DNA from 3 places in the Shewanella livingstonensis genome. Region 1 is predicted to be linked to each of the others. Evidence: predicted binding sites of a transcription regulator. Region 1 holds the regulator's gene; each other region holds the start of a gene.
What was found. Region 1 encodes FliA, which starts transcription of late flagellar genes. Its sites were predicted from a motif close to CTAAAGNTNNNNNNNNNNNNGCCGATA; they were not measured.

Region 1 (8,379 bases):
AACCCAATGAAGCATGAGGATCGGTATCAATAATAAGCACTCGTTGGCCGCGCTTAACCAATGCCCCGGCTAAACTGGCTACTGTGGTGGTTTTACCAACGCCACCTTTTTGGTTAGCTACCGTCCATACTTTCAAAAAAGCCTCTCAACTTATTATAATGATGCTGTTATGGAATATTGACTACTATTTGTGTTGTTTATCATCACGGGTGGTGACACGGATACCGCCATTTGGTAAACGAATAACCTTAACTCCTTGAGCATCTTCTGACACTATGACCTCTTGATCATTGTGTGCCGCTGGTGCATCAGTATCATGCTTAACTTTATCAACATTAGTAACCTGTGCGCCAACCAAAGCACCTGGTCCAAACAACACACTTTGCGCTTGCTCCTTTCCTGCAGACGCTATAATGGCTTGAGTTTGTTCAGGATGCTGAGTTAGCCAGTTAGCAATATTAGCTGCTTGATCTTCTGGTACCATTAATAACACTTGGGATGCGGTTAAACGTACTACTTCTTGCTCTAATAGCGTGGCCTTTTGATGAGCATCAACATACAAACCCGCCAATACAATGATAGTAATAAAGGATAGAAAAAAACCCAGCATTTGCTTTGTTTGTAATGAATACTCAGGCTTAGCCACGACTAGACTCTTTTAAAATAGCTTCAGCCATATTATCTAAGGAAATAGAGTGAGTTGAGATACCTGCTGATGCCACGGCTTGTGGCATACCATATACCACACAGCTTGCTTCATCTTGTGCCCAAATAGTCGCGCCAACAGACTTTAACATTCTGGCCCCTTCTCTACCGTCAGCCCCCATACCGGTTAACACCACAGCTAAAACATCACCATTAAAGGCTTTAGATGCTGACGCAAAAGTAATATCAACGCAGGGTTTATAATTCATTTCAGGGGTTCCTGGAATAACTTTGAGCCTTCCAGTAATACCATTTCGTTCAATCATCAGTTGCATACCTCCTGGTGCTAAATAAGCACAACCAGGACGCATAACATCACCATTTTCAGCCTCTTTAACATCAATTTTGCACAAGGTATTTAAACGTGCTGCAAATGCTGGAGTAAACGCAGCAGGCATATGTTGGATTAACACGATAGGATGAGGATAATTGGCTGGAAATGCAGTTAATACCTTCTGCAATGCGACCGGTCCACCCGTAGATGTGCCAATTAATAACACTTTATATTGCTTACCGCTGGCGCGAATAGACGATAATGATGACGTTATTGAATTTGCAGGAGAACGCTCAGTCGATGTACCAGATAAACTGGAACGAGCAACTACTGGAGGCATTGTTGAAGCAGTTGACGTCAAACGACTACTTAATGGTCGACGAGGCGTAAGTGCATCCGTAGCAGCCACAGCTCGACGAGGTTCAGGTACGTTGATAGCGCTAGATGTTAATGAGCTTGAACGATACATCCTACGTCGACCTAATGCTTTTATTCGTTGCTGTAACAACAGTATCGCATCGTCTTTATTAGTCGCTATATCCTCAAAACGTTTGGGCAGAAAGTCCAATGCACCAGCTTCTAACGCATCTAGCGTTGCTTTGGCACCATCATGAGTTAGCGATGAAAACATTAAAATAGGCGTAGGATTGTTAGCCATAATTTCACGGACAGCAGTAATACCGTCCATAACAGGCATTTCAATATCCATCGTAATGACTTGAGGCTTTAATTTTGCAGCCATATCAACAGCTTCTTTGCCGTTAACAGCAACGGCAACAACTTCGAGTTCAGGATCTTGATTAACAATCTCACTGACTCGACGTCGAAAAAAGCTAGAATCATCTACAACTAGTACTTTTATGGCCATTTAATTCCTTAAATAATGGAACTTTTATTATTATTTTTTACTTTTTGCGTAATGTTTTAGTAGTCCAGGCACATCTAAAATGAGTGCAATGCCACCATCTGATGTAATTGTCGCACCCGCCATGCCTGGTGTACCTTGTAGCATACTACCGAGAGGTTTAATGACCACTTCTTCTTGGCCAATTAGTGCATCAACAACAAAACCAATTTGCATGGTACCAAGCTGAACAATAACCACATGACCATGTTTCTTATCACCATGTTTAAATGTTGTTTTTTTGCTATGTAGCCAATGCTCTAGATAAAATAATGGTACAGCTTTGTTACGGAAAATAACCGTCAACTGACCATCAACAATATTTGTTTTTGTTAAATCTAAATTAAAAATTTCATTCACACTTGATAACGGTAGTGCGAAAACTTGGTTAGACACATCAACCATTAATGTTGGCATGATCGCCAAGGTTAATGGCACTTTAATTTCAAGTACCGTGCCCTTACCTTTCATTGAATCAATATAAACAGTACCGTTTAGTTGGTTGATACGGGTTTTCACCACATCCATACCGACACCACGACCTGAAATATCTGAAATTTCAACTTTGGTTGAAAAACCAGGAGCAAAAATTAGGTTGTAAGCTTCGTTATCGGTCATTCTCGAGGCGGCATCTTCATCTAAAACACCGCGACTTATGGCAATTTGTTTTAGCTTCTCGGGATCCATTCCTGCGCCATCATCCTCAATTTTAAGCAGGATGTGATCGCCCTCTTGGCTAGCCGATAAGGTAATGGTACCCGTCCGAGATTTACCACTCGCTTCACGAGTAATCGGCATTTCAATACCGTGATCGACTGAGTTTCGCACCAAGTGAACTAAAGGATCGGCTAACGCCTCAACTAAATTTTTATCAAGATCGGTATCTTCACCAATCATGATTAAATCAATTTCTTTATTCAAGGTTCGAGCTAAATCACGAACAACTCTTGGGAAGCGACCAAACACTTTCTTAATAGGTTGCATGCGGGTTTTCATCACCGCACCTTGTAGATCAGCTGTCACTAAATCGAGGTTTGCAAGAGCCTTGGACATTTCTTCATCTTCACGAGATATGCCTAAACTAACAAGTCGGTTACGAACCAATACCAACTCACCTACCATGTTCATGATTTGGTCTAAACGAGCAGTATCAACGCGAACAGTTGTCTCACCTTGCGGAACAGAAGCTGCTTTAACAGGAGCTTTATCTTTTATAGGTTCAATCTTCGGAGCAACTGCCGGTACAGATGGTACAACCGGTTTAGCAACTGGAACTGGTGGCTTGACTGCCTGGGGAGGTAATACTGCTTTATTCGCTTCAACGGCGACAGGAGCTGATGTCGCTTTAACTGCTGGTGCAGTGCCTTTACCGTGTAATTCATCTAAAAGGCGTTCAAATTCATCATCAGTAATTTCATCAGAATCAACTAGTGGCTCAACAATAGGAGAACTAGCCGGTTTAGCTGCAACAACCGGTTCTGATTTAGCTTTGAACGAACCTGAACCGTGTAATTCATCTAATAATGCTTCAAACTCATCATCAGTAATTTCGCCGCTACTTTTTATTGACGTTGCTGGTTTTGAACCAATATTGTCTTTTTTGGCTTCAGAAGGTTTATTCGATGCAACTGGACTTTTACCCGTGCCATGTAAAGCATCAAGTAAAGCTTCAAATTCTAACTCATCAATTTCATCAATACTGCTAGAACCGGAAATTGCCGCAGATGGAGTGCTAATATCTTCAATGACTTCAGGCTCGTTAAACTCAACAATATTTTCTATAGGTTCTGATTCTCCCGCCGTCATTTCTGAAGGTAATGGAGCTCCTGAACTTAACAATTTAAGTTTAGCAAGTAACGTTGAATCTGCAGGGTCTTGTTGCTGTCCCTGTTGAGTTTGAGCGAACATGGTATTAATGGCATCGACCGCTTGCAAAATAATATCCATTAACTCTGCATTTACGCCGCGCTTACCGGTGCGTAATAGGTCGAACGTATTTTCTGCTTCGTGACAAACGTCAACCATTGGCTTTAGGCTTAAAAAACCAGCCCCACCTTTAACGGTATGGAATCCACGGAAAATAGCATTAAGTAAATCACTGTCATCAGGATTATTTTCAAGAGCAACAAGCTGCTCCTGTAGAAGCTCTAAAATCTCACCAGCTTCAATTAAAAAGTCCTGGAGTATCTCTTCATCAACATCAAAGGACATTAAATTGACTCCTAGTTAGAAACCCAGACTTGATAGCAGATCGTCTACTTCATCTTGACCTGTCACCACATCTTCACGCAGCTCAGCATGCATGATGGGACCTTCTGCTTCTATTTTATTATCGTTTATAGTTGGTAATGATTCAGTAGTATGATCACCAAATACCGTTAACATTGAGACCAAATTATTTTCAACTTCACGAACTAAATCAATCACTCGACGGATCATTTGACCAGTTAAATCTTGGAAGTCTTGTGCCATCAAAATTTCGTTTAACAGCTCGCGAAGACGATTAGAATCATTCTCGCTGTGTAACATAAACTGCTGAACATCGTGACAAAGCGATTTAAATTCACCTAATTCGATATCGCGACGCATCAATTTGTCCCACATGGGGGTCATTGATTGTATATTGCTAATGATGGTATCGGCCAAAGGTAGACATTCTTCAACTGCATCCATAGTTTTATTTGCAGCTTGCTCTGTCATATCGATAACATAGTTCAATCTTTCTTTAGCATCAGGTATTTCGGTATTAGCTAATTCAGATAAGCGGTTATCAACTTGAAAATCTTTTAGTGCACTATGGAGTTGTCGAGTTAATTTACCGACTTCTTCAAAAAGCTCGCGCTGCAAAGGCGTTGCAAGCTCTCTGATAACATCATCAGCTTTATCTTGCTGACCTAAAGTAAGCAATTCAACAAGTTCCTGGGCCTGCTCGAGGGAGATTAACCCCGATATTGATGCCTGCATGACTTATCCTTGCTTATGCTAGTCGTTCAAAGATTTTATCTAGCTTTTCTTTTAACGTAGCGGCTGTGAAAGGTTTTACCACATAACCATTTACACCAGCTTGCGCTGCAGCAATAATCTGTTCACGCTTAGCCTCTGCGGTTACCATCAATACAGGTAAATGCTTTAATGAGTCATCAGCACGAATTGCTCTAAGCAAATCAATACCTTGCATTCCTGGCATGTTCCAGTCTGTTACTACAAAATCAAAATCGCCTTTTTGCAACATAGGTAGGGCTGTTGAGCCATCATCTGCTTCTTGGGTATTATTAAATCCCAAATCTCGCAACAAGTTCTTAATGATACGCCTCATTGTTGAAAAATCGTCAACAATAAGAATCTTCATATTCTTGTCCAAGGTTTCCTCCGGTGAGCTGACACTCGTTTGCTCTAATTAGTTATTATTCTTGTGTCCAATGCTTGAGTTTCGCTTTTAATCTGAGCATTGCCTGACTTAATATCTGGCTAACTCGCGATTCACTAACTTCAAGGATGGCACCGATTTCTTTTAAATTTAGCGCCTCATCGTAATATAACGACAACACTAGCGCATCTCTTTCTGGCAATGTCTTAATTGCTTCAACCAATGCAGATTGGAATTGAATTTCAGCAAGTGAGTCAAAGGCCTCATCTGGTGTTTCATTATCTGTGATTAACACATCTTGCGAAACACCAAGATCTTCTATGCCTATGATTTTACCCACAGAAACATCATTTAATATATGATGGTACTCATCGAGTGACATATCAAGCTTTTCAGCAATTTCTGTATCATTAGCATCACGCCCAAATTGCTGCCCTAATTCATCAATCACTTGTGCGACACGACGATTATTGCGATGAACAGAACGAGGAACCCAATCACCACGTCGAATTTCGTCGATCATAGCACCACGGATCCTAATACCAGCAAAGGTTTCAAACTTAGCCCCTTTGCTGTTATCAAATTTAGATGAAGCCTCAAGTAACCCCATCATTCCAGCTTGTAATAAATCATCAAGTTGCACCGATGCAGGTAATCTTGCCAGCATATGATGAGCAATTCTTTTTACCAACGGTGCATACTGTTCAACAATAGACGTTTTGTTATCGAATTGAGTATACGCTGCGGCTTTATTCACCCGTTCTTCCTTCTTGTATCGGCTTACGTTGTACAAGACGTTCAACAAAGAACTCTAAATGACCGCCTGGTTGTTGTGGAACCGGCCAAGTCATAATTTTATTGGCTAATCCATGGAAAGCAATAGCAGAAGGTGATTTAGGAAACGCCTCAACAACTAGCTTTTGCTTACGAACAGCTTTACGTAAATTCTCATCAAACGGTATTGTTGCCACTAGTTCTAAAGCAACATCTAGAAATCTATCCGTCACTTTACTGAGTTTAGCAAATAATTCCATACCTTCTCGTAAACTACGCACCATATTTGCCACAATTTTGAAGTGGAACACGCCATGCTCACGACTTAGGATTTTAATCAATGCATAAGCATCGGTAATCGATGTCGGTTCATCGCATACAACAATTAATACATCTTGTGATGCACGAGAAAAACTCAGCACCATGTCAGATATACCGGCAGCAGTATCGACAATTAAAATATCGAACTGAGTACGCATTTCACTGAATGCACGTATTAACCCTGCATGCTGTGCTGGCGACAACTCAACCATCGCTTGCGAACCTGATGTCGCTGGAACAATGCCAATACCTTTAGGTCCGCGTACTATGATGTCATCTAATTCGGCATCTCCGGACAAAACATGAGATAAATTTTTCTCAGCACGGATCCCGAGCATGACATCGACGTTGGCTAAACCTAAATCAGCATCAAGTACTAATACACGTTTGCCTTTTTCAGCTAATGCAACGGCAGTATTAATTGACACACTCGTTTTACCCACTCCGCCTTTACCACCGGATACGGCAATGACTTTAACTTTATCGTTATTTGGTTGATTCATCATACGTAAACCACTTGCTTGATCCCGAGTCATATCTTTACTCAAATGCATAGGCTGTGTCATTAGACCACACTGTGTCTTGTGACGATTGTTGTTCTGTTTCATTTAACGCCGAGAGTGCCTGCTTAGCCAACTCTAGCGTATCAGCCACTTTCATGTCCTCAGGAACACGTTGGCCGTCAGTAACATAACTTAATGGTAACTCATTTTGAATCAATACGCTCAATGCACCTGCAATTGATATTGATTCATCTAACTTTGTTAAAATTGCACCTGATAATGGAATGCGTTTAAAGTGTTCTACAGCATCTTGTAATACGCGACGTTGGCCGGTCGCAGATAAGACTAAGTAACTCCGAATAGGGATCCTACTATTTGCTGTTAAATTATCAAGTTGCTGATATAGACGCATATCACGTTGTCCCATACCCGCGGTATCAATTAATACTAACTTACGATTTCTAAATTGATAGAGAATTTGTTCTAATTCGGTTAAATCATGTGCTTGCTTGACCGGACAACCCATTATTTTACCGTAAGTGGCTAATTGCTCATAGGCACCAATACGGTAATGATCTGTGGTAATCAAAGCGACCTGCTCTGGGCCGTGATGGGCAGCAAATCGGGCGGCAATTTTGGCTAAAGACGTTGTTTTACCTACACCAGTAGGTCCCACAAATGCCACAACACCACCACGTTTAACAATATCATCACCTTGATTGTCAAGTAAGTTAGCTAAACTTTGCGGTAATGCACGCACCAAATCTGCAGGCGTATAGTGCTGGCTTAATCCAGCCAGTTTAGCAGCTACTACCGGAGAAAACTCTGCCGCAATCAATTTACTTTCAAGCATTGCACCAACAGGATCGGTACGTTTTTTCTGGTCCTTCATCAAAGATGATACTTGATGAGTCAATAAGCTTCGTAGTGAAGCCATCTCTTCACGCAATGCATCCATATCGGCAGATTGGTTTTTATTAGTTTTTTTAGCTTGTTCAGGAGCCATTTGCGATTGAGAAGTTGATGCTGGTTTGGCCGATTTAGCACCTTGTAATTGGCGCGCCCATTCTGGTAACTCAGGTTCGTCTTGACGCACAGACATTTGTTGCTTCATGCGGTTATGTTGCTTTTCAAGCAATGCCTGTAAAGAATCAGCCGCCGGAGGTGGATTAACCTTAGATTGGACTTTCATCGCAGGCTTGGTACCCAGTGAGACTTGGTCGTCACTGACATCCATAAAACTGGTCGTTGGTGCTTGTGATGCAATAGCGGCTTTAGGCTCGTCATAATCCACAGCAGCAACAATTTCAATTCCGCCGGTGACTTTTTTATTTGACATAATGACAGCGTCAGAACCTAAGGTTTCTTTTACCTGAGCCAATGCCGCGCGCATATCTTTGGCAAAAAATCGTTTAATTTTCACTTACGCACCTCTATAAACTGACGTTATCACTATTGGCCCACAGCAGAAACAATTCTAATCTGTTTCTCGTCTGGTATTTCTTGATAAGAAATCACTCGTAAATTTGGA
Region 2 (8,379 bases), 770 kb from region 1:
GGGAAATTCAGTTAATTTAGAAATTGAATCTGCGCTGATCTCTAAGCCTTTTGCTTTTAGCTCATCAGCCATTGCGGGAAGTTGATGTGGCTGCCACATACCTTCATCTGCCGTAGCGCCAAAGCTGGCTGCTATAGCGACAGTTAATAACCATTTTTTCATTATAGAATTCCATTTTTAGAGGGAGCGTGTAATAAATATTGTGCCAGCTTGCCTCATTATATGAATCAATATTATTAAATCACAGAGACAAAAAAGTCAGGCTAGGCCTGACTTTAACAAATGTTTAACCATCTTAATAGCGTTTGAAAAACTCGCTTACAAATCCATTTAATCAGTCAAGCCATTTAGGCTAGCGCCACCATTAACTGAGCAACAACAATTAATGTTCCCAGTAAGCCGGCAACGATAAGCCCGAAAGTCCCACCAGAGACTTGGTAACCGCCTAATTGCTGCGAGCGTTGTGTTAATGCCATTGCAATCGGTAAGTAGATAATCATTACCACCAATGGAATGGCAGCAAAACCAAGCACTTTAAAAAATCCGTCGGGGTAATAAAGTGCACATAATAGTGGCGGTATAAAGGTTATTAACCATGTTTTAGCGCGTCCAACGGCATCATCTTTGGCGCGAGTGAGCTCTGCGACATAATCAAATAAGCTCATGGTAACACCTAAGAATGAAGTGATTAATGCAAGGTTAGCAAATAAATCAATAGCTTGACTGATAATGTTTGACTGGGCTAAACCTTGCAAAGCGGTCACGAGTTTAGGCAGTGAACCACCAAAGTGGTGCACGGTTTCGCCCCCTAAAGAGCCTAAGGTCACTAATAACCATAGAATGTAACAAACCAGTGGAATGGTGGAGCCTATCAATAATACCTTTCTGAGAGAAACCGCATCACCCTCTAAATAGCGCACAATGGTCGCAATACACACATGGAAACCAAACGAGGTGAACACAACGGGGATAGCGGCTAACCATAATTGTTGTAGCGCTGAACCTGAAGCAACATCGGTTGAATAATTGTTTAATGCACCGATTAAATTAACGTCGGGTAATAAAAATGCCACCACAATGATGAGTAACACCACCATAGAGGTAAATAAAATGCGTGATACTTTATCAATCCATTTGACGCCAATAGCAATTAAGCCGCCAAAAATAACGGTAAACAGTATTACCGCTACTTGATTGCTCATGTTAATCCCAATGGGTTGTAAACGGGTTTCTAATAACGATGAACCTCCCATTAAATACACCATGGTTAAGGCGAATAATAAGCTGAGAAATGAGCCTCCTTGGATTAACTGGCCGACTTTACCCAGCGTTTTACCGGTTATGGCATGGACGTTATCACCGATACCACTGTGAAGATTAATTTCTAACATCAATAACGAGGTGTAAGCCGATAAACCCCAAATGACGACTAATAAGATTAATGCGGGGATCATTCCCAAGGCTGCCGTAGCTAATGGCAATGCTAGCATTCCCCCGCCAATTGCCGTTCCAGCTACAATTGAAATAGAGCCTAAAGTTTTAAAATTCACTGAAAACGTCCTGTCTAATTATTATTTTATTTGTGTCGGACATTAGCAGAAGGGTGACAGAGCAGGCAAGGATCTTTGGCTGTTAAAGGCTAACAGCTGTGTTTATAAACAATTACACAACATTAAGCTAAACTGTTTCACGCTAACTTTGCAATAGCGTAGCATTACGGCGTTACTTTGATGTTATTAGTTAAATTACCCGATTGATTAAATCCATGTGTTGGTTATAATGCGAGTCGTTTTAGGGGAGTAGCTAACCTAAGCATGTCGAAACGATATGCGTAGGAGTAAGTGTCAACATACTTGGCCTCATGCCATGGTACTTACAGCAAATCATTGATGTTAATGATTTTGCTATGCAAGACCTAAGCACTGTCACTGCATCAAGGGGTATGCGGCGGCTTGTGCTTAGTTGTCATTTACCCCTAGGAATATCACATTGGAAGCTTTATTCGCCTCAACTCTTACTGTTGCCATCGCTGAAATTGGCGACAAGACTCAGCTGTTAGCCTTACTGCTCGCGGTAAGATTTAATAACAAAGCCGCTATCATCTCCGGTATTTTACTTGCTACGTTATTGAATCATTTTCTTGCTGCTTTGTTAGGTCAGTTGGCCATTGCTTGGATTGATCCACAATGGGCAAGCTATCTGGTGGCGGGTTCATTTTTTGCTATTGCGTTATGGGTATTGATACCCGATAAAATGGACGATGATGATAACCGCTTCTATAAACTAGGCGCTTTTGCTGCAACGTTTATTTTGTTTTTTATTGCTGAAATAGGCGATAAAACTCAAATTGCTACCATTGTTTTAGCCGCAAAATACCAATCTCTGATCTGGGTTGTTATTGGTACTACGTTGGGCATGTTGATTGCCAATGTTCCAGTGGTATTGGCAGGCCATTTTAGCGCTAATAAATTACCTATGAAGCTTATTCACCAAGGATGTGCCGTGTTATTTGCACTGCTTGGTGTGGCGACACTCATGTGGTAAATGGAGGCTTAATGCCCAATAGTCAACGGCTTGATGCCGAAACTGCCCGTGGGTTACCTTGGGTGGTCGCGATTGCCTTTTTTATGCAATCGCTTGATGGGACGATCCTTAACACCGCATTACCGACTATGGCTAGCGACTTAAATGAACATCCGCTGCGCATGCAAGGCGTTATTATCGCTTACATGCTCACGGTTGCCTTGCTGATCCCAGCTTCTGGCTGGATTGCCGATCGCTTTGGTACCAAGAAAATATTCTTTGGTGCCATCCTTTTATTCAGCTTAGGGTCATTGCTATGTGCATTGTCCAATTCATTAGACATGCTCATTGGCGCTCGAGTGGTTCAAGGTTTAGGTGGTGCGCTGATGTTACCTGTTGGTCGGCTGGTGGTACTTAGGGCGTATCCGCGATCGGAATTAGTACGGATAATGGGTTTTATCACGATTCCAGGTTTGCTTGGTCCATTACTAGGTCCAACGATGGGTGGTTGGATGGTGCAATATTTAACCTGGCATTGGATTTTTTTGATCAACTTACCCGTAGGTGTGGTGTTATGCGGTGTGGAAATATATTCCCGATTTACGGGGCAAAGAAAGATCGCGTTTTGATAGCTTAGGTTTTGTACTATTTGGTGAGGCTATGTTGTTAATCACCATTGCAATGGAAGGCCTAGGCGAACTGCATTTGCCACACATGCGAGTTATGTTGCTGTTATTTGCTGGTATGGCGTGTTTAATTGCCTATTGGCTTCGAGCCGGGAGAATTAATAATCCGCTGTTTTCACCTTCATTGTTCAAGACCAGAACCTTTGCTATCGGTCTGTTTGGTAATTTTTTTGCCCGTTGGGGCAGTGGAGCATTGCCGTTTTTGGTGCCATTGTTACTTCAGGTGGCGCTGGATTACTCACCTTCTCAGGCAGGGATGAGTATGCTGCCACTGGCCGCAGCAGCAATAATGGCTAAGTCCGTAGCTCGGCCTATTATTGAACGTTTTGGTTATCGATTTGTATTAACCGTGAATACTTTAGCTCTGGGGAGCATGCTGGCAAGCATAGGCTTAGTTAGTGAGCAAACGCCTTACTGGTTGTTATTGAGTATGTTGGCCATTTTGGGCGCTATCAACTCATTGCAGTTTACAGCGATGAATGCGGTTACCTTGATCGATCTTGACGATGCCAATGCCAGTAGCGGCAATAGTCTACTGTCGGTCGTGGGACAATTATCATTAAGTTTGGGCGTTGCCTGTGCCGGCGCTTTACTTGGCGGCTTCAGTGCCGGTGTCGATAGCGAGGTCGTGGAGACGGTACTTGGAGCGTTTCAACTGACTTTTGTTACCGTTGGAATGATGACTATGCTAGCAGCAGCCATTTTTTCACAATTGTCGACACAAGACGGACGAAGGGGCACGCATCTATAATTGCTTCGTTGATGTTAAAATACATCTGCATAGAAAAGGGGATTACGCGAGTTTTGGTTTAATTGACGATCTCTAATCATCCTTTATTCTGTCCATAGGCCCGCCATATAATGACATTATTGTGATGATGGTTTGACCGTGAGCTGTTGAAATGATGCTTATAAAGTAGATTATCCATCATAGCTTTTAAAATAACGATATTAATAATGATTATGTTGAAAATTATAGCCTTAGCACTCTATTGTCAGCGTTGCTTAGGCTTAGGCTTAGTCGCAATAGCTCTAATGACTCCTCAGCTTAAACCGCTACCCAGGCTCATCAAATACTAACCGCATAAAGCGAATATGTTCAATTACACCTTGAGTACTCTAGCTGCCATTTTGTGCACTTCTGCGCATACTTACTTTTCGAGTTGGTTAAAATCTAAGCATGCGCAAGTATTATTCAAGCACGGATAGTTGATTGTGTCATCGCATAACAAAGGAGCCTTCAAATGGAAATGAAAAAACATGGTTTATCGATTGGCATAAATCGAATTGAAAATGTGTTCTTTGTGACATTAAAAGTAACGGGTACATTAACTCATGATGATTATCTGGTTATTACGCCTATGTTAGAAGGAGCATTAAGCCAAGTTAAACAAGCTAAAGTGAGTTTGTTTCTTGATGCCACTGAACTCGACGGTTGGGATTTGCATGCCGCTTGGGATGATTTAACGCTAGGATTAATACATCAATCCGAGTTTGAAAGGGTCGCCATTTGGGGTAATAAAAACTGGCAACAATGGGCGGCAAAAATAGGCAGTTGGTTTATTGCAGGTGAGATCCAATATTTTGAAAAACAAGATGATGCGTTAAAATGGCTTCGTTACTAACTTCTTTCGGTAAATAAGCGGATGTTGATCTGTCAGTGGTTATTTATCACGCGATGTCGATAAGCTGCAAATACCCTAGGAATATAATGATACATATTCGCTAGGGTTTTAATGCAGCTGCAAATACTTTATGCAGTTGTATTAACATTATGACCACTATTACCAACAGGTTGCTGCGCGGGTGGTTGCGCTGCTTCAATCAATTGTAAAGCCATTTGGCCTTCAATTTTTTGCTGATCTTTAGCCATAACCGCAACTTTTAAACTGCTGCCTGAATCAATCGTTGTAGGCATTGAAGATGGTGAATTAATACTAAGTGACATGATTAACCTTAATATAAAATAGAATGATAATAATATATCGGCTGAAAATCGAACGGCTTGATGGTTTTTTGTTAAAAAACACTTATTGAGTCTTTTTTGATTATAGGTTGTGCACAACCAATGTTATGATTAACAGATATTATTGGTTAGTGGAGTGAATCCTATGTCTAGTAAAGCGTTTACTGAATCTCAATTACCTACAGCGCAAAACCCGCTAGCTCTTGAAAACCAAGTATGTTTTTCATTATACAGTGCGACCAATGCTGTGATCCGTGCATATCGACCTTTATTAGATGAGTTGTCGCTAACTTATCCGCAATATTTGGTGATGATGGTACTTTGGAAAGAACCGGGAATAAGCGTTAAAACCTTAGGTGAAAAATTACATCTCGATTCTGGAACACTAACACCGTTATTAAAACGGTTAGAAAGTAAAACGTTAGTCACCCGCGGTCGCAGTGAGTTAGATGAGCGCGTGCGAGTACTGCATGTTACTGAACAAGGCCAACAGTTATATCAGCAAGCGTTGAGTATTCCTGAGCAAATGCGCTGTAAAGTTGGTGGTAGTATTGAAGATTTACAACAATTAAAGCAACTGTGTGACCAAGTATTTAGCATGCTTAGTGCAGGAGAGGCGAGCAGCTGTGACATATGATGATGTTGAGCGTGGTGATTGTTTGCCATGCAGCATTTAACCGCTAAGCATATCCGTTTAACCGGTATTAAATCTGAGTTATTGGATGTGTCATTTTGTCAGCAATCAAATTGAGCGCTCAAGCTTATTTTAGCGTACTTGACGCCACCTATTTTACTTAAGGGTAATTTGCTAAAGATAAGCCTTAAGTGATTACCGTAAACCCGCGCAGGCATTCAGTACTTATTTGGGCGGTTCACTTTTTGATGTTTTTGTCATCATAAAAATGTAATCTCAATGTCATAACATTGTTTATCAACATAATAAGGTATCAGGACGATGTGGCAAATATTCAGTCGCTTTTTAGCGTTAGGTTTAATCAGTTTCGGTGGCCCAGCTGCTCATATCGGTTACTTTAGAAAAGCCTTTGTTGATGAGCTGCAATGGTTAGACGGCAAACAGTATTCTAGTTTTGTTGCCCTAAGTCAGTTTATGCCGGGACCTGGTTCAAGCCAGATTGGTTTTGCTATTGGTTATCATCGTGGTGGTTTGGTGGGCGGATTAGCTGCCTTTTTAGGGTTTACTTTACCGTCCTTTTTATTGATGTTTTTATTTGCTGTGACCAGTGCTCAATGGCTAGAGTTAACGGCCGTTGAGGGCGTTATCCATGGCTTAAAACTATTGGCTGTAGTCGTTGTTGCTGATGCTACCTTGTCAATGTTTCACCAATTTTGCCAACGAAAGACCGCTAAAATGCTGATGGCGGCAACTGCCGTTACTATCATATTAATGCCTTCATTATTAATGCAAATTGGAGTGTTAATTGTGGCGGCTATTATAGGGGTAATGTTGATGACTCGTGGAGACAGTATTACGCCAGATGCCCCAGCTATAGAGCTTAACTATGGGTGGTTAGCGTTATTTATTATAGGAATAACTGCGTCGCTATATCTTATCAATCAACCTGATAGTCTCGGACAAATTTTTGCACAATTTTTCCAAGTGGGCAGTTTAGTGTTTGGTGGCGGCCATGTGGTACTGCCTTTGCTTGAAGCCAGTGTGGGTGAATATATTACCCCAGACCGCTTTTTAACTGGTTATGCGCTTGCACAGGCCATTCCTGGACCTATGTTCACGTTAGCGACCTTTTTAGGGGCAGATTTATGGTTAGAGTCGCCTATTCTTGGCGCGTTAGTTGCTACGTTAGCTATTTTCCTTCCTGGTTTTTTATTGATGCTGGTGGGCTTAAAAACTTGGCATTCTATAAGCCAACACCCAGCCATTGCTGGCGCTCTCGCAGGGGTAAATGCAGCCGTTGTTGGTTTATTGCTTTCAGCACTTTATCAACCAGTGTTTACTAGCGCAGTGATCATGCCAATGGACATGGCATTAGTGATTATTGGTTTTAGTTTATTAAAAGTGTTTAAGCCTAGTCTTGTATGGTTAGTCATAGGATTTGCTGCAGTGGGCGCTGGATTGTCGATGTTGTAAAAAGCGGTTGTATTGTATATTTTTGCGACATGTTTCACTTTATTGGGCTGTAATTGTTCGTTAGTTAGTGTAAACATCTATAATAAATAGACTATTATATTAAATAGACCATTACCCTAAAAAGGCTTGCCACTATGCTGAGATCTTCCCTACGCAATAAACTACTGGGGTTATCGTTAATTCCACTTTCGTTGATCCTCATCGTTTTACTGAGTATTTTTTATGTTAACGAAGGCTCATCGCTGAAAAACGATGTAGATAACTTTCGTAGTAAGCTAATTTCAGAACGCAAAAACCAACTTAAAGAATCTATTCAGATCGCTCAAGGCGTTGTTGAGTATCAACTTGCTTTAGATGACAAAGGTAATGTCAATGCGGCATTAAGGGATTTACGTTTTGGCAGTGCAGGGTATTTTTTTATATATGATGATGCAGGTGTGAATATTTTTCACCCGACCATGCCCGAACTTGAAGGTCAAAATAAAATCGATATGGCCGATCCCAATGGTACTAAAATCATTGTTGGCTTGTTGGATGCAGCTAAAGCGGGTACCGGTAATTTTTCGTATTATTATCAAAAACCAGGAAGCAATCAGCTTATTGAAAAACTAGGCTTTGCCGTGATGATCCCCAACACCAATTGGATGTTAGGCTCGGGTGCCTACATTGATGATATAGAAGAATCGATTGCGGCATATGAAGTTTATAAAACCGAAGAGATGAACCAGAAGTCATTATTATTTCTATTAATTGCTTTAGGTCTTACAGGCGTAACTGCGTTTGCTGTGGTATTAATGGCACATAAAATGGTGGTGCCAATTCAAAATATGGCCACCTCATTAAATGATATTGCTAAAGGCGAAGGCGATTTAACCAAACGCTTAGATATCACCAGTGAAGATGAGATTGGCCAATTAGGCAGTGCATTTAATTTATTTGTCGATAAATTACAGCATATTATTGGTGATGTAGCGGGTGCAACGGGCAGGGTAAAACATGCCGCGCAAAGTATCAGTGGTCAAACAGTATCAATGACTGAGCAACTCTATAACCATAATAATGAAATTGACCAAATTGTCACCGCGATTACTGAAATG
Region 3 (8,379 bases), 1.9 Mb from region 1:
AACTCGGTTGAAAAGTTTGGTGTGGTGCAAGTTAATCCACAAGGTGAAGCATTTAACCCTGATCATCATCAAGCTATTGGTATGCAGCCAAGTGCTGAATTTCCTGCCAACACTGTAATGATGGTAATGCAGAAAGGGTATTTATTGAATGATCGTTTACTGCGTCCTGCTATGGTGATGGTATCCCAAGGCGGTGCAAGTGTGGATGTTGAAGCTTAGTATTTAAGCCAATATTGTGTCTAGATACGAGAAATATTAGTACTAGAGCGATACACTAGTGTAAGAGATATAAAAAAAGGACTGAATATTCAGTCCTTTTTTATTGGTATTATCGGCAAGTCTTCACAATGATAACGAATGTAATGGTCGTGAAGGTATAGCTATTAAGCCATAAACGCTTGGATTTGCGCTAAAATACCAGGAGCATCAAGTTGCAGCTCTGCGATAATCTCATCAGGTGCACCGTGTTTAATAAACTCATCAGGTAAGCCTATTTGTAGTACAGGTTTAACGATACGCATTTTGTGTAATGCTTCAATCACCCCTGAACCTGCACCACCCATAATCGCGTTTTCTTCTACGGTAATAATCACATCATGACTGTTTGCCAGTTGTTCAAGCAAGCTTAAATCAAGTGGTTTAACAAAGCGCATATCGGCCACTGTAGCATCCAGTTTTTCAGCAGCATCAGTAGCGGCCTCAAGTGTGGTGCCAAAATTAACGATAGCAATTTTTTGACCTTGGCGGGTTAACACCCCTTTACCTATTGGTATTAAGGTCATGGCATCGACTTGTGCAGCACCAGTAGCAAACCCTCGAGGATAACGGACTGCCGTCGGGCCATCTTGGTAACAATATCCGGTGTACAACATTTGGCGACATTCATTTTCATCGGATGGCGCCATAATGATCATATTAGGAATACAACGCATAAAGCTTAAGTCGAATGCCCCTTGATGAGTTGGGCCATCTGCGCCAACAATACCACCGCGATCAATGGCAAATAATACCGGTAGACGTTGCAAGGCAACATCGTGGATAAGCTGATCGTACCCGCGCTGTAAAAAGGTTGAGTAAATGGCGACAACAGGTTTTAGACCTTCGCAGGCAAATCCTGCCGCTAAGGTGACGGCATGCTGTTCTGCAATGGCGGCATCAAAATATTGACTAGGGAATTGTTGTGAAAACTCAACCATGCCAGAGCCTTCACGCATAGCCGGCGTAATCGCAACTAACTTGTCGTCTGTTGCTGCCATGTCGCATAACCATTTACCAAATACTTGTGAAAAAGTAGGCAAGCCAGGCTTAGTCGCTGGTTTTTTAAATTGGCTAGGATCAAACTTAGGCACTGCGTGCCAGCCAATAGGATCTTTTTCGGCAGGTTCATAACCACGACCTTTTTTGGTCATGATATGCAGTATTTGTGGGCCTTTAAGGTTGCGCATATTACGCATGGTTTCAACGAGCGAATCGACATCATGACCATCGATTGGGCCAATATAATTAAACCCTAACTCTTCAAACAGTGTTGCTGGCACGACCATGCCTTTAAGGTGTTCTTCGGTGCGCTTGGCCATTTCTTTAATGGTAGGCATACCTTTAAGCACTTTTTTACTGTTTTCTCTAATAGTGGTGTAAAAACGACCTGACATCAGCTGTGCTAAATGATTATTAAGGGCACCAACATTTTCAGAAATCGACATCTCATTATCATTAAGTACCACAAGCATGTCGTTATGCAGATCGCCAGCATGATTGAGGGCTTCAAATACCATACCGCCTGTCATTGCGCCATCACCAATCACTGCAACGACTTTACGGCCAGCGGCTTCTTTTTCTGCTGCAATCGCCATACCTAATGCCGCACTAACAGAAGTGCCTGAATGACCAACACTAAAGGTGTCGTATGGACTTTCTTCACGCCATGGGAAAGGGTGCAAACCATTTTTTTGTCGAATAGTGTGCATTTGATCACGACGATTAGTCAGAATTTTATGCGGATAAGCTTGATGGCCTACGTCCCATACTAAGCGGTCAAATGGAGTATTGTAGACATAATGAAGTGCCACAGTTAATTCTACTGTGCCTAAGCCAGAAGCAAAATGTCCGCTAGAAATAGCAACAGACTGAAGTAAGAATTGTCTGAGTTCATCAGATACTTGAGGAAGTAAACCTTGAGGTAACTTCCTTAATTCTTCTGGTGTATTAGCTTTCGCTAGTACTGGAAATTTAGAAATATCGAAGCTCATAGCGAGATTGTCTGACTCTTTATTATAATCTTCGCTCAATAATGTAGTGGGCGAAGTCTGCAATTAACTGGCTATTGTATGGTAATTTAGTCAGCGCTGATAGTGCGTCTTGTATTAGTTGTTCTGCACAGGCTTTAGCACCATCTAGACCCAATAGTTTAGGGAAAGTGCTTTTATTCGATTGTTGGTCACTGCCTTGGGGTTTCCCCAACTCTTCGGTGCTTGCGATGATGTCTAAAATATCATCTTGTACTTGAAAAGCTAATCCGAGTGTATGGGCATATTTCATCATCAGTTGATAGTGATCATCGGGTACATCTGCAGCAATTAACGCTAGCTCGACTGCGCAACTGATTAACGCGCCGGTTTTTTTATTATGTAATTCGGTTAATCTGTCTATATCAATACTGTGATCGGTAGCACTGAGATCAATTGCTTGGCCACCGCACATGCCTTGGTACCCAGACGCTTTTGCTAATATTCTAACCATAGCTAATTGTTGCTTTGGATGTAAGTCCTGACAGGGAGCTGTGATTATTTCAAATGCCAACGTTTGGAGTGCGTCCCCAGCAAGTATGGCTGTTGCTTCATTAAATGCTATATGAACAGTAGGCTTACCACGTCTAAGTGCATCGTTGTCCATAGCGGGTAAATCATCGTGTATTAACGAGTAAGCATGGATGCATTCAATGGCTGCGGCAGCTTTATCAAGTGCATTGATATTGACACCAAGCATATCACCTACACTGTAGACCAAAAAAGGCCTAATGCGTTTGCCACCTAATAATGCACCATGCAGCATCGCTGCTTTTAAATCTGGGGCAGCATCATCAAGTTGGGTTAAATGCTCGTTAAGAATAGCATTAACGCGCTTTTGGTATGTTGTTATCGCTTCAGCTAACACGTATCAAGACCTATTATTTAATACACACTATTTGACGATTATTCACTTTCAACGGTGAACGAGGTTAATTCAGCATCATCTTCATTTAATAAAATAGACACTTTTTGCTGTGCTTGTTCAAGCTTGGCTTGGCTTTGGCGGACTAGTTTAATACCACGCTCAAATTGTTTCAGCGCATCATCCAGCGATACTTCACCTTGCTCCAAATGAGCAACAATGGTTTCAAGTTCAGTTAATGATTGTTCAAAACTGAGGTTTTCTGGTTTTTTAGCCACGATTAATATTCCTTTCATTCAGCGTGTGACAAGGTATATCAGCCCAGCGTATCGGTCAAATACAGTCGCTGGTTATTTGCTCAACAACACGCTTTGTTATTGAATTTTGTTTAGAATGTGTAAAAAACGCTAAACTTGAGCCGAGTTTGTCCGATAATAAGTCATGATTTAGCATTGATAGCGTAAAATAGTATTGAAACATAGTATTGAAATGGTTGCTGTAATATAAAACCATGGGCAATATAGTTTACACAACATGTAGTTGAGTTGTTCGGATTAAAGAACGTGCGCTAATAGCACGATAAAGCAGCATAAATAGGCAGCGCAATGACTGCGATTGAGGAGAGGTTGTGGATTTAGCTACCCTGATAGGTATTATCGGTGCTTTTGCATTTATTATTGGTGCGATGGTGACCAGTGGTGGCATCGGATTATTCATCGATGTACCGTCAATTTTGATTGTTGTAGCCGGTTCTTTATTTGTGGTGATGATGAAGTTTAACCTAAAACAATTTTTAGGTTCGATAAAGATTGGTATGAAAGCCTTCATGTTTAAATTAGATAAACCTGAAGATTTAATCGAACAAGCTGTCACCATGGCTGATGCTGCCCGTAAAGGCGGTTTCTTAGCCTTGGAAGAAGCGGTTATTACCAACACCTTTATGCAAAAAGCGGTTGATATGTTGGTTGATGGTCATGATGGTGATGTCGTGCGTAACGCATTAGAAAAAGACATTGCATTAACTGAAGAACGTCACAAAACAGGGGTAGGTATTTTTAAAGCCATGGGTGATGTGGCCCCTGCAATGGGCATGATTGGTACTTTGGTTGGTTTAGTGGCGATGCTATCTAACATGGATGATCCCAAATCCATTGGTCCCTCAATGGCAGTGGCATTGTTAACGACTCTCTATGGCGCGGTGATTGCCAACATGATCGCCATCCCGATGGCGGATAAACTATCATTACGAATGAATGAAGAGTTACTGAATCGTAATTTAATTATGGATGCGGTTTTAGCCATCCAAGATGGGCAGAACCCGCGAGTTATTGAAGGCTTTTTGAAGAATTATTTGGCTGAAAGTCTGCGAAAAATTGATACAACGGACGGAGAGTAACTCATGGCTAAGGCCAAGTGTGATTGTCCACCCGCTGGCGCTCCTATGTGGCTGGCCACATTTGCAGACTTAATGTCGTTGCTAATGTGTTTCTTTGTGTTGTTGTTAGCGTTCTCTGAAATGGACGTGATGAAGTTTAAACAAATTGCCGGCTCAATGAAGTATGCATTTGGGGTACAAAACAAAGTTGAAGTGAAAGATATCCCTAAGGGAACATCTGTTATTGCGCTTGAATTTCGCCCTGGTCGACCGGATCCCACCCCAATTGAAATCATTAATCAACAGACTAATGAAATGACTCAACCGACCATTGAATATCAGGCTGGTGAAGAAGACAGTGCTGGTGGCACCCAGAAGCAAAGTGGTGAACAACGTGGTGGTAATGCCGCTGCCACAGCGCAGCAAGAAGCGGAAGCCGTTAAAAAGGATGCCGCATCTTCACAGGAAAATATTAACGACCAAGTTAAAAAAATGGCTGAAAAGCTCAATGAAGAAATCGTTGACGGTGCTATTGAAATTGAGTCATTGGGCCAGCAAATTATTATTCGTATTCGTGAGAAGGGTTCGTTTGCTTCTGGTTCTGGTTTTTTACAACCTAGGTTTAAACCTATCATACGTTCAATTGGTGAGTTATTAAAAGATGTTCCTGGCATTATTACGGTGTCAGGCCACACTGATGGTGCAGATATTAGTAATGAGCTTTACAGTTCAAACTGGGAATTATCAAGTCAGCGTGCTGTTTCGGTCGCCCATGAATTAAGAAGAGTGGCTGGTTTTGATGAATCAAGAATGAAAGTGGTTGGTGAGGCCTCTAATAGGCCATTAGTTGCCAATGATTCAAATGAGAATAGGGCGCGGAATCGTCGTGTTGAAATCTCTATCGAGCAAGGTAAGGCTAAAGAGTCTAATGAAATAATTGTAACTCAATAGTTTGCCATTAAAAGATAAGCGCAATTTCTGTAAGTTACAGAGATTGCGTTTTTTTGTTTTATAAATGTGCCTTACAGCGCTTTTACGAACAAATAACAGATAAAAAAGTGAATGTGTTTGGTTAATAGGCATCATTTGGTATAATCGGCGAACTATTGCATACGTTATGCTATTAACTGGATTGTATACACATCTAGCAAATAGAGCTGTGCTGTTTTTTAATTTATTATCAAGGTATTACTGTCGTTTCTATTTAGCAAAACCGAGTGTAGTGCTATTTGGTGGTGATACCTGTGGAACCCTGATGAAGTTTATTGTAAAGCTGTACCCTGAAATCATGATGAAGAGCAAGTCGGTAAGAGTGCGCTTTACTAAAATGCTCGAAACCAATATTCGTAATGTACTTAAGAACGTGGATGACGGTGTTAAAGTTCTACGTTTATACGATCGTATTTTAGTAAAGGTACCGACGGATAAGCCGGAGTTGTGTGATACCTTCGCAGAAAGACTCGCTTGTATCCCAGGTATTGCTCACGTTGTTCAAGTGAGTGAGTACAGTTTTGATTCGATTGATCATATTTATCAGCAGGTTTTACCAAAGTACCGTGATGAAATTGCCGGTAAAACGTTCTGTGTACGGGTAAAACGTTCTGGTAATCATGATTTTAATTCAATTGAAGTTGAACGCTATGTGGGCGGTGGATTAAATCAACATACTGAGGCGCTAGGGGTAAAGCTTAAAGACCCTGACGTAACCGTTAATCTTGAAATCAATCAAGATAAGCTTTATATGGTAGAGCGCCGTATTCAAGGTTTAGGTGGTTTCCCTATGGCGACACAAGAAGATGTATTGTCGCTTATATCGGGTGGCTTTGATTCTGGGGTGTCGAGTTTTCAGTTTATTAAGAAAGGCGCTCGTACCCATTATTGTTTCTTTAATTTAGGTGGTGCTCAGCACGAAATTGGCGTGAAGCAAGTGGCTTATCATTTATGGCAAAAGTATGGTGAGTCGCACAAAGTACGCTTTATTTCAGTCCCCTTTGAACCTGTAGTTGAAGAGATCCTTGAACGTATAGATAACGGTCTAATGGGCGTGGTACTTAAGCGTGTAATGATGCGAGCCGCAACTCGTATAGCTGACAAGTTCGGTATTCAAGCATTAGTTACCGGAGAAAGCTTAGGCCAAGTCTCTAGCCAAACACTGACTAATTTGAATGTTATTGATCGTTGTACTGATTTATTGATTTTACGCCCGCTTATCGCAATGGATAAACAAGACATTATTAATCAGAGTCGTATTATTGGTACTGAAGATTTTGCTAAGTCTATTCCTGAGTATTGTGGTGTTATTTCACAAAAACCGACGGTTAAAGCGATATTATCAAAAGTTGAAGCACAAGAGCTTAAATTTTCTGAGGATTTAATCGACCGGGTCATTGAGTCTGCCGTGGTGATGGATATTCGTGATATTGCAGCCGAAATGAACCAACAAGTGACTGAGACTGAAACGGTTAAAGATGTCGCTTCTGGTGAAATCATCATTGATGTTCGTGCTCCTGAAGAAGAAGAGCGAAGCCCACTGTCGATTGATAATGTGATGGTTAAGGCGATTCCTTTCTTTAAATTAGCTACCCAGTTTGCTGATTTAGATAAGTCTAAAACGTATTTATTGTATTGTGACCGTGGTGTGATGAGTAAGCTGCAAGCTTTATATCTTGTAGAGCAAGGCTATACTAACGTTAAAGTGTACCGTCCTTAAGCTACTCACTCGACATTGTATTTGCGATGTTGTGGTTTACATTTTTTTGGTGCTAGTTGTCTACATCATTGTGTTGTGATGATGAGCTTAAAAGGTAGCGCAGAATAAGTTAGACGGATTATAGACAATAAAAAAGACAATAAAAAACCGCATTTAATGCGGTTTTTTAATGTCTATGTAACGTGCTAAATCGCAATACTATTAGTTTGCTTAAGCCACTTCTGAAGTTTTTTGTGGTTGTTCATTGTCTGCAACTAAAATGCTGTTAACATCGTTGTTAATATCGATTTGCATGGCTGTAATACTTTGTGATAATTCAGCATGTAAATCGGCCAAATCGATAGGTTCTCGCTCAGTTGCTTGTGCTGTTGATAATCCGATTACGGATGTAATAGCCACTGCAAACAGTGTGTTTAGGTTAAACATAAGAGGTAAGCCTCCAGGCTAATTACTCACATTTGCCGGACTATCCCATTTACGTCGTAGAGATTGTCCAACTGTATTTTCAATGATGCTAATTTAACCAAATACTGTGTTCTTTACAAACGACAAAATACCCATAATCATTAGAAAAACTAATTGAAAAACGAGAGATTGATCACTATGTCTAGACGATTACCGCCTTTGAATGCAGTTAAAGCATTTGAAGCAGCAGCAAGACATTTGAGCTTTACCCGCGCTGCAGAAGAGTTGTTTGTCACTCAGGCTGCGGTGAGTCATCAGATTAAAGCATTAGAAGATTTTTTAGGGCTAAAGCTATTTAGACGTAAAAATAGATCATTATTGTTAACAGAAGAAGGTCAAAGCTATTTTCTGGATATAAAAGACATTTTTATTGAGTTAGCTGAGGCGACTAATCGTTTGCTTGCCCGAAGTGCGGTAGGGTCGTTAACGGTCAGCATGTCTCCTAGTTTTGCCATTCAATGGCTCGTGCCGCGTTTAGCTAAGTTTAGTGAAAAAAATCCTGATATTGATGTGCGGATTAAAGCCGTAGACAGTGATGCCAGTTCGTTAACCGATGATGTCGATGTTGCTATTTATTATGGTCAGGGTAATTGGCCAGGCCTACGCGCTGATAAACTGCGTAATGAAGTGCTTATTCCGGTATGTTCACCATTATTACTCAATGGTCCTAAACCATTAA

Region 2: the regulator FliA is predicted to act here: its motif matches at 5,193-5,219, upstream of EGC82_RS04430 (cytoplasmic protein).
Region 3: the regulator FliA is predicted to act here: its motif matches at 3,558-3,584, upstream of pomA (flagellar motor protein PomA).

Annotation. Positions count from the first base shown of each region.
Region 1 is NZ_CP034015.1:1,782,510-1,790,888, reverse strand. Features, by position in the region: gene EGC82_RS07790 (ParA family protein) at 1-136, opposite strand, end outside; gene EGC82_RS07785 (membrane anchored protein in chemotaxis locus) at 185-646, opposite strand; gene EGC82_RS07780 (protein-glutamate methylesterase/protein-glutamine glutaminase) at 639-1,847, opposite strand; gene EGC82_RS07775 (chemotaxis protein CheA) at 1,878-4,094, opposite strand; gene EGC82_RS07770 (protein phosphatase CheZ) at 4,110-4,847, opposite strand; gene cheY (chemotaxis response regulator CheY) at 4,861-5,244, opposite strand; gene EGC82_RS07760 (RNA polymerase sigma factor FliA) at 5,288-6,007, opposite strand; gene EGC82_RS07755 (MinD/ParA family protein) at 6,000-6,881, opposite strand; gene flhF (flagellar biosynthesis GTPase FlhF) at 6,886-8,271, opposite strand; gene flhA (flagellar biosynthesis protein FlhA) at 8,301-8,379, opposite strand, start outside.
Region 2 is NZ_CP034015.1:1,013,971-1,022,349, forward strand. Features, by position in the region: gene EGC82_RS04405 (S46 family peptidase) at 1-162, opposite strand, end outside; gene EGC82_RS04410 (aromatic amino acid transport family protein) at 348-1,550, opposite strand; yybP-ykoY riboswitch at 1,783-1,906, shown strand; gene EGC82_RS04415 (TMEM165/GDT1 family protein) at 1,990-2,544, shown strand; gene EGC82_RS21345 (MFS transporter) at 2,556-3,152, shown strand; gene EGC82_RS21350 (MFS transporter) at 3,103-3,960, shown strand; gene EGC82_RS04425 (SpoIIAA family protein) at 4,454-4,834, shown strand; gene EGC82_RS04430 (cytoplasmic protein) at 4,963-5,157, opposite strand; gene ohrR (transcriptional regulator OhrR) at 5,321-5,812, shown strand; gene chrA (chromate efflux transporter) at 6,131-7,282, shown strand; gene EGC82_RS04445 (methyl-accepting chemotaxis protein) at 7,417-8,379, shown strand, end outside.
Region 3 is NZ_CP034015.1:3,655,212-3,663,590, reverse strand. Features, by position in the region: gene grpE (nucleotide exchange factor GrpE) at 1-219, shown strand, start outside; gene dxs (1-deoxy-D-xylulose-5-phosphate synthase) at 384-2,249, opposite strand; gene ispA ((2E,6E)-farnesyl diphosphate synthase) at 2,272-3,153, opposite strand; gene xseB (exodeoxyribonuclease VII small subunit) at 3,192-3,428, opposite strand; gene pomA (flagellar motor protein PomA) at 3,779-4,546, shown strand; gene EGC82_RS15800 (flagellar motor protein MotB) at 4,550-5,476, shown strand; gene thiI (tRNA uracil 4-sulfurtransferase ThiI) at 5,781-7,235, shown strand; gene EGC82_RS15790 (hypothetical protein) at 7,446-7,661, opposite strand; gene EGC82_RS15785 (transcriptional regulator GcvA) at 7,839-8,379, shown strand, end outside.